Regions from separate parts of the Massilia sp. DWR3-1-1 genome, predicted to be linked through region 2. Evidence: predicted binding sites of a transcription regulator. Region 2 holds the regulator's gene; the other holds the start of a gene.
The links. The regulator FNR, encoded in region 2, switches genes on or off when oxygen is low (the NO sensors DNR and NnrR bind a similar motif). The targets are predictions, from matches to a motif close to TTGATNNNNATCAA.

Region 1 (6,233 bases), on a different contig from region 2:
TCATCGAGCGCGCGGCTGGTGATGGCGTCGATTTCCTCGAACGGCATCGCTGCCAGCGCCGGCACCGGGTTGGCGATCACCACGCCGCCCTGCAGGCCCAGCGCGCGCTTGGTGTGGATGAAGGCGGCCTGCTGCTCGGCGCTGTCGAGCTGGAAGTCGGCCTGGAAACCGCTCTCGCGGGTAAAGAAGGCGGGAAAGCCGGCCTGGCCCACGCTGATCACGGGCACGCCGTGGGTTTCCAGGTATTCGAGCGTGAGGCCGATGTCGAGGATCGACTTGACGCCGGCGCACACCACGGCGACGTCGGTGCGGGCCAGTTCCTGCAGGTCGGCCGAGATATCGAAGCTGGTGGCCGCGCCCCGGTGCACGCCGCCGATGCCGCCGGTGACGAACACGCCGATGCCGGCCAGCGCCGCGCAGATCATGGTGGCGGCCACGGTGGTGGCGCCCAGCGCGCCGGTGGCGACGACGAAGGGCAGGTCGCGCCGGCTCACCTTGAGGGCGTGGGGGGCGCTGCCGAGCAGCTCGAGCTGCTCGTCGGACAGGCCGATGCAGATCTTGCCGCCGATGATGGCGATGGTGGCGGGCACCGCGCCGCCCTGGCGGATGATCTGCTCGACTTCGCGCGCCGTCTCGACGTTCTGCGGGTAGGGCATGCCGTGCGAGATGATGGTCGACTCGAGGGCGACGATGGGGGTGCCGGCGGCGCGGGCAGCGGCCACTTCGGGGGAAAACAAGAGGTACTGTTGCATGGGGAGTCCTGACTTATTCGTGATAAAGGGCGTTGAAGGCGGACGGCGCGGCGGCGGCGCCGGCACCAGCAGGGGCAATGTCGTCGAGACTGTCGGCGCCCAGCGCCGGGCAGACCGTCTCGGCGCAGGCGAGCGTCATGGCCGACAGCTTCAAGCCGCGCCGGCACGCCAGTTCGAGGTCGTCGCTGCCGTGATACAGCGACCAGCAGACGGCGGCGGCAAAGGCGTCGCCGGCGCCGGTGACGTCGACGACGCTGGCGTCGAGGGCGGCCAGCTGCCCCACGCCGGGCGCCCCGGCGCAGGTGTAGAACACGCCGCCGGCGCCGCGGGTGACGATGACGTCCTGCGCCCCTTGCGCACGCACGGTGGCGCAGGCGGCGGCGAAGTCGGCGTCGCTGCGGATCGGCGCGCCGATGCGCGTTTCCAGTTCGCCCTGATTGAGGATCAACAGGCGCAGGCCGCGCAGATCGCGCGGCAGCCTGGCCATTTTTGGCTGCGAGACGGCGACGATCACCAGCGGCACGGTGCTGCGCGCGGCCTCGCCCAGCAGGGCGGCGACGCTCTCGAGCGGCAGGTTCAGGTCGGCCACCGTCAGCGCGGGCACGGTGCGCTGGGCGGCTTGCCCGGCCAGCACGGCCGGCGTGATGGCGTCATACAAGTCCATGTCGGCCAGCGCCACGACCATGTCGCCGTGTTCGTCGAGCAGCGCCGTGTAGGTGCCGCTGCAGCTGTCGGCCAGGCGCAGGGTGGCGCTGGTGTCGATGCCGAGCGCCTCGGCGTGGGCCAGCAGGGCGCGTCCCGAGGCATCGTCGCCGACGGCGGTGGCCAGCGCCACCGGGGCTTTCATCCGGGCCAGGTTCTCGGCGATATTGCGCGCCACGCCGCCGAACGATTCATCCTGGTGGGCCGGATTGGAGGTGCCCATGACCAGCTTGCCCAGCGAGCGCAGCTTGCGGTCCAGGTTGGCGGCGCCGATGCAGGCGATCGGATGGCGCCCGGGCAGCACGTAGGCGCGCCCCAGCAGGCGGCGCTCGCGGATCAGGCTGGCGATATAACCCGCCACCGCCGAGCGCGACAGGTGCAGCTGTGCCGCCAGGTCTTGCTGGGAAATGAAAGGATTGGCCCTGATCAGATCGTAGAGCTGCTGTTTTTTCGGGAGGTCGGTCATGAAGGACACTTTCAACATTTGTTTGAAATAATAAACAAATGTTTAATCCGGGTCAATCGGTCATTTTGCCACTCTGCAAGTGTCACGACGTGGGCGCGCAGATGAACCCCAGCATAGGCCATAATTTATATGCTTGCCATATAAATCGGCAAGAAAAACAGTATTTGCCATACATATTGATCTTCCCGCATAGTTATAATACCGGGCGGGACCACGTCCTGACCCCCAGTGCAGTGCCCACGCGCCCCGCGCACCGACCACCACCTTCAAGGAAATCGCATGTCCAATAACACCCCGTTCGAAGCCGCCGACCTGATCCGTGCGCGCAAACCCGGTTTCACGCCCCGCGTGGCGCTGATTCTTGGCTCGGGGCTGGGTGTGCTGGCCGAGCAGATGGAAAACGCCATCGCCATCGGCTTCGATGAACTGCCAGGCTTTCCCATCAGCACCGTGCATGGCCATGCTGGCGAACTGGTGCTGGGCACCCTGGCCGGCGTCGACGTGGTGTGCATGAAGGGCCGCGGCCACTTCTACGAAGGCTATGGCATGGGCGTGATGACGTCGGCCGTGCGCACCCTGAAATTGCTGGGCTGCGAAATGCTGTTCGTCACCAACGCGGCCGGTTCGCTGCGCCCCGAAGTGGACGCGGGCAGCCTGGTGGCGCTGACCGACCACATCAACTGGTTGCCGGGCACGCCGATGGTCGGCCCCAACGACGACCGCTTCGGCCCGCGCTTTTTCAGCATGGCCAACGCCTACGATGCCGACATCCGCGCGCTCGTCAAGCAAAGCGCCGCCGACAAGGGCATCACCTTGCACGAGGGCGTGTTCATTGCGTACGCGGGGCCGAATTTCGAGACGGCCGCGGAAATTCGCATGATGGCCAGGCTGGGCGCCGACGTCGTCGGCATGTCGGTGGTGCCGGAAGTGGTGTCGGCCCGCCATTGCGGCCTGAAAGTGACGGGCGTGTCCGTCATCACCAACCTGGCCGAGGGCATGTCGCCGTTCCCCCTGTCGCACGAGCAGACCCTGAAGTACGCCGCCATCGGCGCCAAGGACCTGGTGGTGCTGATCCTGGCGTTCCTGGAAGGCGTGGCCAAGACGCCACGCGCCGACGCTTAACATTTCGAGGCCCTGCCATGTCCCGCGCATTCATTCTCCTGCTTGACTCCTTCGGCCTGGGTGCCGCGCCCGACGCCGCCCAGTTCGGCGACGTCGGCGCCAACACCTTCGGCCACATCGCCCAGTGGGCGGCCGACTCGGGCACGCCGATGCAGCTGCCGAACCTGGAACGGCTCGGCCTGGCCGCCGCCGCCCACAGCGCCTGCGGGCAATGGGCCGCGGGCTTTGCCATGCGCGACGGTTTCACGGGGGTCTATGGCGCCGCCGCCGAACGCTCGACGGGCAAGGACACCCAGAGCGGTCACTGGGAAATCGCCGGCGTGCCGGTCAATTTCGACTGGGGCTATTTCCCCCGCAAGGTGCCGTCCTTCCCGCACGAGCTGACGGCGAAGCTGCAGGAACTGTCCGGCGTGCCGGGCTTCCTGGGCGACTGCCACGCTTCCGGCACCGAGATCATCAACCTGCACGGCGACGAGCATGTCGCCAGCGGCAAGCCGATCATCTACACCTCGGGCGACTCGGTGATGCAGATCGCCGCCCACGAAACCCATTTTGGCCTCGAGCGCCTGTACGCCATCTGCGAGCAGGCCTACGAGCTGGTCAAGCCGTACAACATCGGCCGCATCATCGCGCGTCCGTTCACGGGCGAAAACGGCAACTACAAGCGCACCAGCAACCGCCACGACTACGCCGTGCCGCCGCCCAGCAAAACCCTGCTCGACCATGTCAAGGACGCCGGCGGCGAAGTGATCGGCCTCGGCAAGATCAGCGACATCTTCGCCGCGCAGGGCATCTCGCGGGTGGTCAAGGGGCCCGACAACATGGCCCTGTTCGACGCCTTGCTGCAGGTGGCCGACGAGGCGGGCGAGAAGTCGCTCACGTTCGTCAATTTCGTCGACTTCGACCAGCACTTCGGCCACCGCCGCGACGTCGCCGGCTACTCGAACGCGCTGCACGAACTCGATGCGCGTCTGCCCGAATTCATGGCCAAGCTGCGCCCGGGCGACCTGGCGGTGATCACCGCCGACCATGGCTGCGATCCCAGCTGGCCCGGTTCGGACCACACGCGCGAGCACATCCCCATGATTTTCTTCGGCCCCGGCCTGGCCCCGCGCGCACTGCCCGTGTCGGCCAGCTTCTCGGACATCGGCGCCACTTTGGCCAAGCACCTCGGCGTGCCAGCACTTTCGAACGGAACCGCACTGTTATGACCGCACCTCTCGACTTCAAACGCAACGAGGCCAGCGGCCTCGATCTGGGCTGGGTCAACCAGATCAAGGTCAACCGCAACGCCGCCGACCGCCGCGCCGCCAGCCTGGCCAACCGCCGCACCGTCAAAAAAGAATACCAGGCCGCCTGGCTGGTCCAGGCCATCAAGTGCATCGACCTGACCACCCTGGGCGGCGACGACACCCCGGGCCGCGTCGAGCGCCTGTGCCGCAAGGCCATGCGCCCGCTGCGCGCGGACCTGGTCGAGGCGCTCGGCATCGCCAACGTCACCACCGGCGCCGTCTGCGTGTACCACGAGATGATCGCGCCGGCCGCGCACATCTTGCAGGGCCGCCTGCCCATCGCCGCCGTCTCGACCGCGTTTCCGGCCGGCCTGTCGAGCATGGAAACGAAGCTGCGCGAGATCGAACTGTCGGTCGCCGCCGGCGCCACCGAGATCGACATCGTCATCACCCGCCAGCACGTCTTGAATGGCAACTGGCAGTCGCTGTACGATGAAATGCAGGCCTACCGCGCCGCTTGCGGTGATGCCCACGTCAAGGCGATTCTCGCCACCGGCGACCTGACGACGCTGGAAAACGTCGCCAAGGCGTCGTGGGTGTGCATGATGGCCGGTTCCGACTTCATCAAGACCTCGACCGGCAAGGAAGGCGTCAACGCCACCATCCCGGTTGCGCTGACGATGGTGCGGGCGATCCGCGAGTACCACGAACAGACTGGCTTCCAGGTGGGCTTCAAGCCGGCCGGCGGCGTCTCGTCGGCCAAATCGGCCCTGCAGTACCTGACCCTGATGAAGGAAGAACTGGGACGGGACTGGCTCGAGCCGCACCTGTTCCGCATTGGCGCATCGAGCCTCCTGACCGACATCGAGCGCCAGCTCGAACACTACGTCACCGGCAGTTACTCGGCGAACCACCGCCACGCGCAACCCTAAGAACGGATTCGTCATGCCAACTATCAACGAGATTCTCACCACCATGGACTACGGCCCCGCTCCCGAAAGCACCAAAGAAGCCCACGCCTGGCTCGACCAGCACGCGCGCAGCTTCGGCCTGTTCATCGACAATGCCTGGACCGAGCCCGCCGCCACCTTCGCTTCGATCGATCCGGCCACCGGCGTCGAACTGGCGCAGATCAGCCAGGCCAGCGCCGACGACGTCGACCGCGCCGTGGCGGCCGCGCGGCGCGCCCAGCCGGGATGGGTGGCGCTGGGCGGCCATGGCCGTGCGCGCGTGCTGTACGCGCTGGCGCGCCTGCTGCAAAAGCACGCCCGCCTGTTCGCCGTCATCGAAACGCTCGACAACGGCAAGACCATCCGCGAAACGCGCGACGCCGACCTGCCGCTGGCGGCCCGCCATTTCTACCACCACGCCGGCTGGGCCCAGATCCAGGCCGAAGAATTCGCCGACTACCGCGCCGTCGGCGTGGTGGGCCAGATCGTGCCGTGGAATTTCCCGCTCCTGATGCTGGCCTGGAAAATCGCCCCGGCGCTGGCCGCCGGTAACACGGTGGTGTTCAAGCCGGCCGAATTCACCTCGCTCACGGCGCTGCTGTTCGCCGAGATCTGCGTGCAGGCCGGTGTGCCGGCCGGCGTCGTCAACATCGTCACCGGCGACGGCAGCGTGGGCGAAGCGATCGTCCACCATGCGGGCATCGACAAGCTGGCGTTCACGGGCTCGACCGAAGTGGGCCGCATCATCCGCAAGGCCACCGCCGGCACCGGCAAAAAACTGTCGCTGGAACTGGGCGGCAAGTCGCCCTTCATCGTCTTTGAAGACGCCGACCTCGACGCCGCCGTCGAAGGCCTGGTCGACTCGATCTGGTTCAACCAGGGCCAGGTCTGCTGCGCCGGTTCGCGCCTGCTGGTGCAGGAATCGGTTGAACAGCGCTTCCTGGCCAAGGTACGCGCCCGCATGGACAATCTGCGGGTCGGCTCGCCGCTCGATAAATCGATGGACGTG
Region 2 (6,233 bases):
TGGTATGGCCACAACGCGGTCGGCTTCATCCTCACCGCCGGTTACCTGGGCATGGTGTATTACTTCATTCCCAAGCAGGCCGAACGGCCCGTGTATTCCTACCGCCTGTCGATCGTCCACTTCTGGGCGCTCATTTTCACCTACATGTGGGCGGGCCCGCACCATTTGCATTACACGGCGTTGCCGGACTGGACCCAGTCGATCGGCATGGTGTTTTCGCTGATCCTGCTGGCGCCGTCGTGGGGTGGGATGATCAACGGCATCATGACCCTGTCGGGCGCCTGGCATAAGCTGCGCACCGATCCGATCCTGAAATTCCTGATCGTCTCGCTGTCGTTCTACGGCATGGCCACCTTCGAAGGCCCGATGTTGTCGATCAAGACCATCAACTCGCTATCGCACTACACCGACTGGGGCATTGCCCACGTCCATGCGGGCGCCCTGGGCTGGGTGGGCTTCATCACCATGGGCTCGATCTATTACCTGTTGCCCCGCCTGGCCGGCAAGCAAGCGATGTGGAGCAGCCGCCTGATCGACCTGCATTTCTGGGTCGCCACCATCGGCATCGTGCTGTACATCGCGGCGATGTGGATTGCCGGTGTCATGCAGGGCATGATGTGGCGCGCCGTCAACCCAGACGGCACCCTGACCTACACCTTCGTCGAAGGCGTCAAGGCCACCTATCCCTACTATGTGATCCGTTTCGGCGGCGGCCTGCTGTACCTGTCGGGCATGCTGATGATGGCTTATAACACCTTCCAGACCCTGCGCAGCACCGTGTCGGTCGACCCGCGCATCCCTGGCAGCACCCCCAACAAACCTGTCGCAGGAGGCACCCGTGAAGTTTTCGCATGAATGGATTGAAAAAAATCCCTGGTTGCTGATCGGCCTCGTGCTGCTGGTGATCTCGTTTGGCGGGCTGGTGGAAATCGTTCCCCTGTTCTTTCAAAAATCGACCACCGAACAGGTGGCCGGGCTGACGCCGTACTCGCCGCTGCGGCTGATGGGACGCGACGTCTACATCCGCGAGGGCTGCTACAACTGCCACTCGCAGATGATCCGGCCGTTTCGCGCCGAGACGGAGCGCTATGGCCACTATTCGGTGGCCGGCGAGTTCGTCTACGACCGGCCGTTCCAGTGGGGCTCGAAGCGCACGGGGCCCGACCTGGCGCGCGTTGGCGGACGCTACAGCGACGAATGGCACCGCACCCACCTGAACAATCCGCGCGACCTGGTGCCGGAATCGAACATGCCGGGCTACCCGTGGCTGGCCGCCACCAAGCTCGACCCGGCCGACGTGACGGCGCGCATGCGCGCCCTCAAGCGCCTGTCGGTGCCGTACAGCGAGCAGGAGATTGCCGCCGCGCCCCAGGCAATCGCCAACAAGAGTGAAGAAGACGCGCTGGTGGCCTATCTGCAAGGCCTGGGCACCCTGATCAAGACGAGGAACTGACATGCTGATCCAACTGTTCGACCACGCCAGCAGCATCATGACGGTGCTGAGCTTCATCACCTTCATCGGCATCCTGGCGTGGACCTTCGTGCTGCGCCGCGCGGACGATTTCAATACCGCGGCGGCGCTGCCGTTCGCCGACGAGGACCGGGAGGAGCGCAATGTCTGAGTTTACCGATGGCTTCTGGGACTGGTACATCGCCCTGATCAGCCTGGCGGGGATCGCCGGCTGCGCTTTGCTGCTGTGGTCGCAATCGACGGTGCGCGTCAACGTGGGCGCCGACGGCAAGCCCGATCCCACCACGGGCCACGTGTGGGACGAGGATCTCACCGAGCTCAATACGCCGATGCCGCGCTGGTGGATGTGGCTGTTTTACATCACCATCGTGTTCGGCATCGTCTACCTGGTGCTGTACCCGGGCCTGGGCAGCTATGCAGGCAAACTCGGCTGGCGCTCGGCCGGTGCCTACGAGCAGGAAGTCAAGCGTGCCGATGCCGAATACGGCCCCGTGTTCGCCGCCTATGCCAGCAAGGAGGTGTCGCTGGTGGCCGCCGATCCCCAGGCCCGCGTGGTGGGCGAGCGCCTGTTTATGAATTACTGCGCCCAGTGCCACGCCGCCGATGCCCGCGGCAACAAGGGCTTTCCCGACCTGACCGACGGCGACTGGATCCACGGCGGCGACCCCGCCACCATCGAGCAGACCATCCTGCACGGACGCCACGGCCAGATGCCACCGATGGCGGCGGCGGTGGGCTCGGACCGTGACGTGGAAAACCTGGCCCACTACGTGCGCAGCCTGTCCGGTCTGCCCGTCGATCCCCTCAAGGCGGCCCAGGGCAAGAGCAAGTTTGTCGCCTGCATCGGCTGCCATGGCGCCGAGGGGCGCGGCAATCCCGCGCTGGGCGCGCCCAACCTGAGCGACAAGGTGTGGCTGCACGGCGGCGACCTCGCCACCATCATGGAAACCATCAACAAAGGCCGCGACAACCGCATGCCGGCGTTTGCCGAGATCCTCGGTGAACCGAAGGCGCACGTGCTGGCCGCCTACGTGTGGGGCTTGTCGAAACGCACGGTCGTCCCCGCGGCGGCGGTGCCGGCGCCGGCCCCGGCGGCAGCAGGCCAGCCATGAAGCAGATGGCGCCGTCCGGCGAAAAAGTGGTGCAGATGTATGCGCCGCGCGCCGCCATCTACCCCCGCGAGATCAGCGGCCGCTACGCCACCTTGCGCTGGTTGGCCGTGTGGGCGACCCAGCTGGTGTTCTACGGCCTGCCGTGGCTGCGCTGGAATGGCCGCCAGGCGGTGCTGTTCGACCTGGCCGAGCGCAAGTTCTACCTGTTCGGCCTGGTGCTGTGGCCGCAGGATTTCATTTACCTGGCGGCGCTGCTGATCGTCTGCGCCGTCGGCCTGTTCCTCGTCACCGCCGTCGCCGGCCGCGTCTGGTGTGGCTATGCCTGCCCGCAAACGGTGTACAGCTCGATGTTCATGTGGCTCGAGCGGCGCATCGAAGGCCCGCGCAGCACCCGCATCCGGCGCGACCGCCAGCCATGGAGCGTGGCCACGCTGGCCCGCAAGGTGGCCAAGCACGCCGCCTGGCTGCTGGTGGCCGGCTGGACCGGCATCAGCTTTGTCGGCTACTTCACCCCGCTCGACCAGTTGCTGGGCGGCCTGGCCAGCGCGACACTGGGACCCTGGCAGCTGTTCTGGGTGGGGTTTTATACGGCCGCCACCTACGGCAACGCCGGCTGGCTGCGCGAGCAGGTGTGCAAGTACATGTGCCCGTATGCACGCTTTCAAAGCGCCATGTTCGACCGCGATACCCTGATCGTCAGCTATGACGGCCAACGCGGCGAGCCGCGCGGGCCGATCGGCAAGGCCAGCGGCGACTGCATCGATTGCAGCCTGTGCGTGCAGGTGTGCCCGGCCGGCATCGACATCCGCAACGGCCTGCAGTACGAGTGCATCGGCTGCGCCGCCTGCGTCGATGCCTGCAACAGCGTGATGGACCGCATCGAGCGCCCCCGCGGCCTGGTGCGCTACGCCACCGACCGCGGCCTGGCTGCCCGCTGGGACAGCCGGCGCATGGCGGCGCGCGTGCTGCGCCCCCGCGTGCTGGTCTATTGCGGCCTGCTGCTGGCGCTGTGCGCGGCGCTGGCCACGGCGCTGACCGTGCGCACGCCCTTGAAACTCGATGTGCTGCGCGACCGCGGTGGCATGGGGCGGCTGGTCGGTGATGCGCTGGTGGAGAACGTCTACCGCCTGCAGATCATGAACACCGCCGAGCATCGCCACCAGTTCCTCATCGCCGTGCACGGCCTGGACGGCGTCAGCATCGACGGCGACCCGCGCCTGAGCGTGGAGGGCGCCAGCGCCCGCACCGTCGCCGTGCGCGTGCGCGCGCCCCGCGGCGCCGCCGGCTCGCACCCGATCCGCATCGAACTGCGCGCGACCGATGACGCCGCCGTGCAGGTGTCGGAGGCGGCCGTCTTCCTCATGCCGCGCTGAGACGCCGGCACGCACTATTATTTGTCAGGATTTCAATATGCCCACTACCGTTCGCCCATTTGCCGCCGCCGCCAACGACGAGGCGCCCTGGTACCGCCACCGCTGGCCGTGGCTGCTGATGATCGGCCCGGCCTGGGTGCTGGTGGCCGGCGCCGTCATGGGCTACCAGGCGGCCAGCCGGCCCGATGCCATGGTGGTCGACGATTATTATCGCCAGGGCAAGGCGATCAACCAGGATCTGCGGCGTGACCGGGCGGCGGCGGCGCGCGCCGTCGTGGTCGACCTCGAGTATGCGGCCGGCCAGGGCGGCGCCACCTTGCGCGGGGTGATCACGGCCGCCGGCACACCCTTGCCGGGCCTGCTGCACCTGCGGCTGGTCCATCCGACCCTGCCCGAAAAAGATATTGCCCTGACCGTGACGGCCGATGCGGCCGGCGCCTTCGCGGCGCCGCTGGCGCTGCTCGAGGCAACCCGCTGGCAGGTACAGCTCGAGGGCGGCGCGCGCGACTGGCGCTTGGCCCGTCAGTGGAGCCGGCCGGCGGCGTTTCCCCACCTGCGCGTCATCCCGACGCCGGCCGAGGCGGCGCCGCTGGACTGACCGGCCGCCTGGCTCAGGCCAGCGGGCTGCAGGCGGTGGTGCCGGCCGCCATCGCCTTCAGGCGCGCCGGGTCGATCAGGGTGATGCCGCGTTTCTCCACCGCCAGCAAACCCTGTTTTTTGAACCTGGCCAGCAGGCGGCTGATGCTTTCGATGGTCAGGCCCAGGTAATTGCCGATGTCTTCGCGCGACATGCGCAGCTGGAACTGGGTCGATGAATAACCGCGCACGGCATAGCGCGAGGCCAGGTTGACCAGGAACACGGCGAAGCGCTGCTCGGCGCGCATGTTGCCAAGTAACAGCATCACATTTTGCTCACGGGTGATTTCCTGGCTCATCATGCGGTGAAAGTGGCGCAACAGGTTGGGCACGTGGCCGAACAGGCCCTCCAGCGCGGGAAACGGGATTTCACACACTTCGCAGTCTTCCAGCGCCACGGCATCGCACAGGTAGCGCTCGCTGCTGATCGCTTCCATGCCCAGCAGTTCGCCGGCCATCTGAAAGCCTGTGATCTGCTGGTCGCCGGCGGCATCGACATGATAGGTCTTGAAGTGGCCGAAGCGGATCGCATACAAATTGCGAAACGGCTGGCCCATCTGGTACAGGCGCTCGTCGCGCGCCACCCGGCGGCGGCGGCCGATCACCTGGTCGAGGCGTTCCATGTCGCCTTCATCGAGGCCCATGGGCAAACACAGCTGGTGCATGCTGCAGCCGGCGCAACCGGCCTTGATGGCGTGCGTGGTCAGTGCTGGGGCGGCCGGGGCGGCGGGAGTGGCGGAGGGGTTCATGGGGACTCTGCTGGTTGTTGATTCAAAGGCAACGGCGCCCTGCGAAACGAGGAGCGGAGGTGCTCTATTATAAGGAGTGACAGGGCGTAGCGGCGATTTAGTGATTGTCGGCTGGTGCCGCCGCCGTCGCGGTGCCGGCGGTGCCGGCGGTGTCGTTGGGCTGGACGGCATCGGGCCAGCTGCGCACGCAGTTGCGGCCACTGCGTTTGGCGGCATACATGGCGTCGTCCGCCTTGCGTATCAATTGATCGGGCGTGATGCCGTCGCGTGGGAAAATGGCGACACCGACGCTCGCCGACAATTGTACCTGCCGGTTCTCCAGCGCGAACGGCGTGCGCGCCGCCAGCAGCAGGCGACCGATCAGCGAGTCGAGCAGCTTGTCGTCCTGCAGGTCGGGCAGCACGGCGACGAACTCGTCGCCGCCGAAGCGCGCCAGGGTGTCGGACTCGCGCAGGGCTTTTTGCAGGCGCTGTGCCATGGTCACCAGCAGATTGTCGCCGGCGACATGGCCGAAACGGTCGTTGACCTCCTTGAAACCGTCCAGATCGAGAAACGCCAGCGCCACCTGGCGGCCGGCGCCGCGCGCGCGGCCCAGGGCGCGCGTGAGGCGCTGCTGCAACAGCAGACGGTTGGGCAGGCCCGTGAGGGCGTCGAAATTGCTTTGCTGCTCGAGCAGGCGGCGCTCTTCGGTGGCGCTGGTGATGTCGGCGAACACGGCAATGTAGTGATGGGGCTGGCCGGCACTGTCGGGCACCGTGGCAATGGTGATGCGCTCGGCGAAATCGCTGCCATCCTTGCGCCGGTTCCACGCTTCGCCCTGCCAGTGGCCGTCGCGCACGATCGCGTCCCACATGGCGCGATAGAACTGCGGCCCCTGGCGGCCCGATTTGAG

Region 1: the regulator FNR is predicted to act here: its motif matches at 1,963-1,976, upstream of ACP7EY_RS16890 (carbohydrate kinase).

Annotation. Positions count from the first base shown of each region.
Region 1 is NZ_JAFCXL010000016.1:25,176-31,408, reverse strand. It holds gene ACP7EY_RS16895 (pseudouridine-5'-phosphate glycosidase) at 1-752, opposite strand, end outside; gene ACP7EY_RS16890 (carbohydrate kinase) at 766-1,920, opposite strand; gene xapA (xanthosine phosphorylase) at 2,200-3,042, shown strand; gene ACP7EY_RS16880 (phosphopentomutase) at 3,060-4,253, shown strand; gene deoC (deoxyribose-phosphate aldolase) at 4,250-5,206, shown strand; gene ACP7EY_RS16870 (aldehyde dehydrogenase family protein) at 5,220-6,233, shown strand, end outside.
Region 2 is NZ_JAFCXL010000013.1:91,074-97,306, forward strand. It holds gene ccoN (cytochrome-c oxidase, cbb3-type subunit I) at 1-855, shown strand, start outside; gene ccoO (cytochrome-c oxidase, cbb3-type subunit II) at 839-1,453, shown strand; gene ACP7EY_RS15185 (cbb3-type cytochrome oxidase subunit 3) at 1,455-1,622, shown strand; gene ccoP (cytochrome-c oxidase, cbb3-type subunit III) at 1,615-2,583, shown strand; gene ccoG (cytochrome c oxidase accessory protein CcoG) at 2,589-3,956, shown strand; gene ACP7EY_RS15200 (FixH family protein) at 3,994-4,554, shown strand; gene fnr (fumarate/nitrate reduction transcriptional regulator Fnr) at 4,568-5,341, opposite strand; gene ACP7EY_RS15210 (diguanylate cyclase domain-containing protein) at 5,439-6,233, opposite strand, start outside.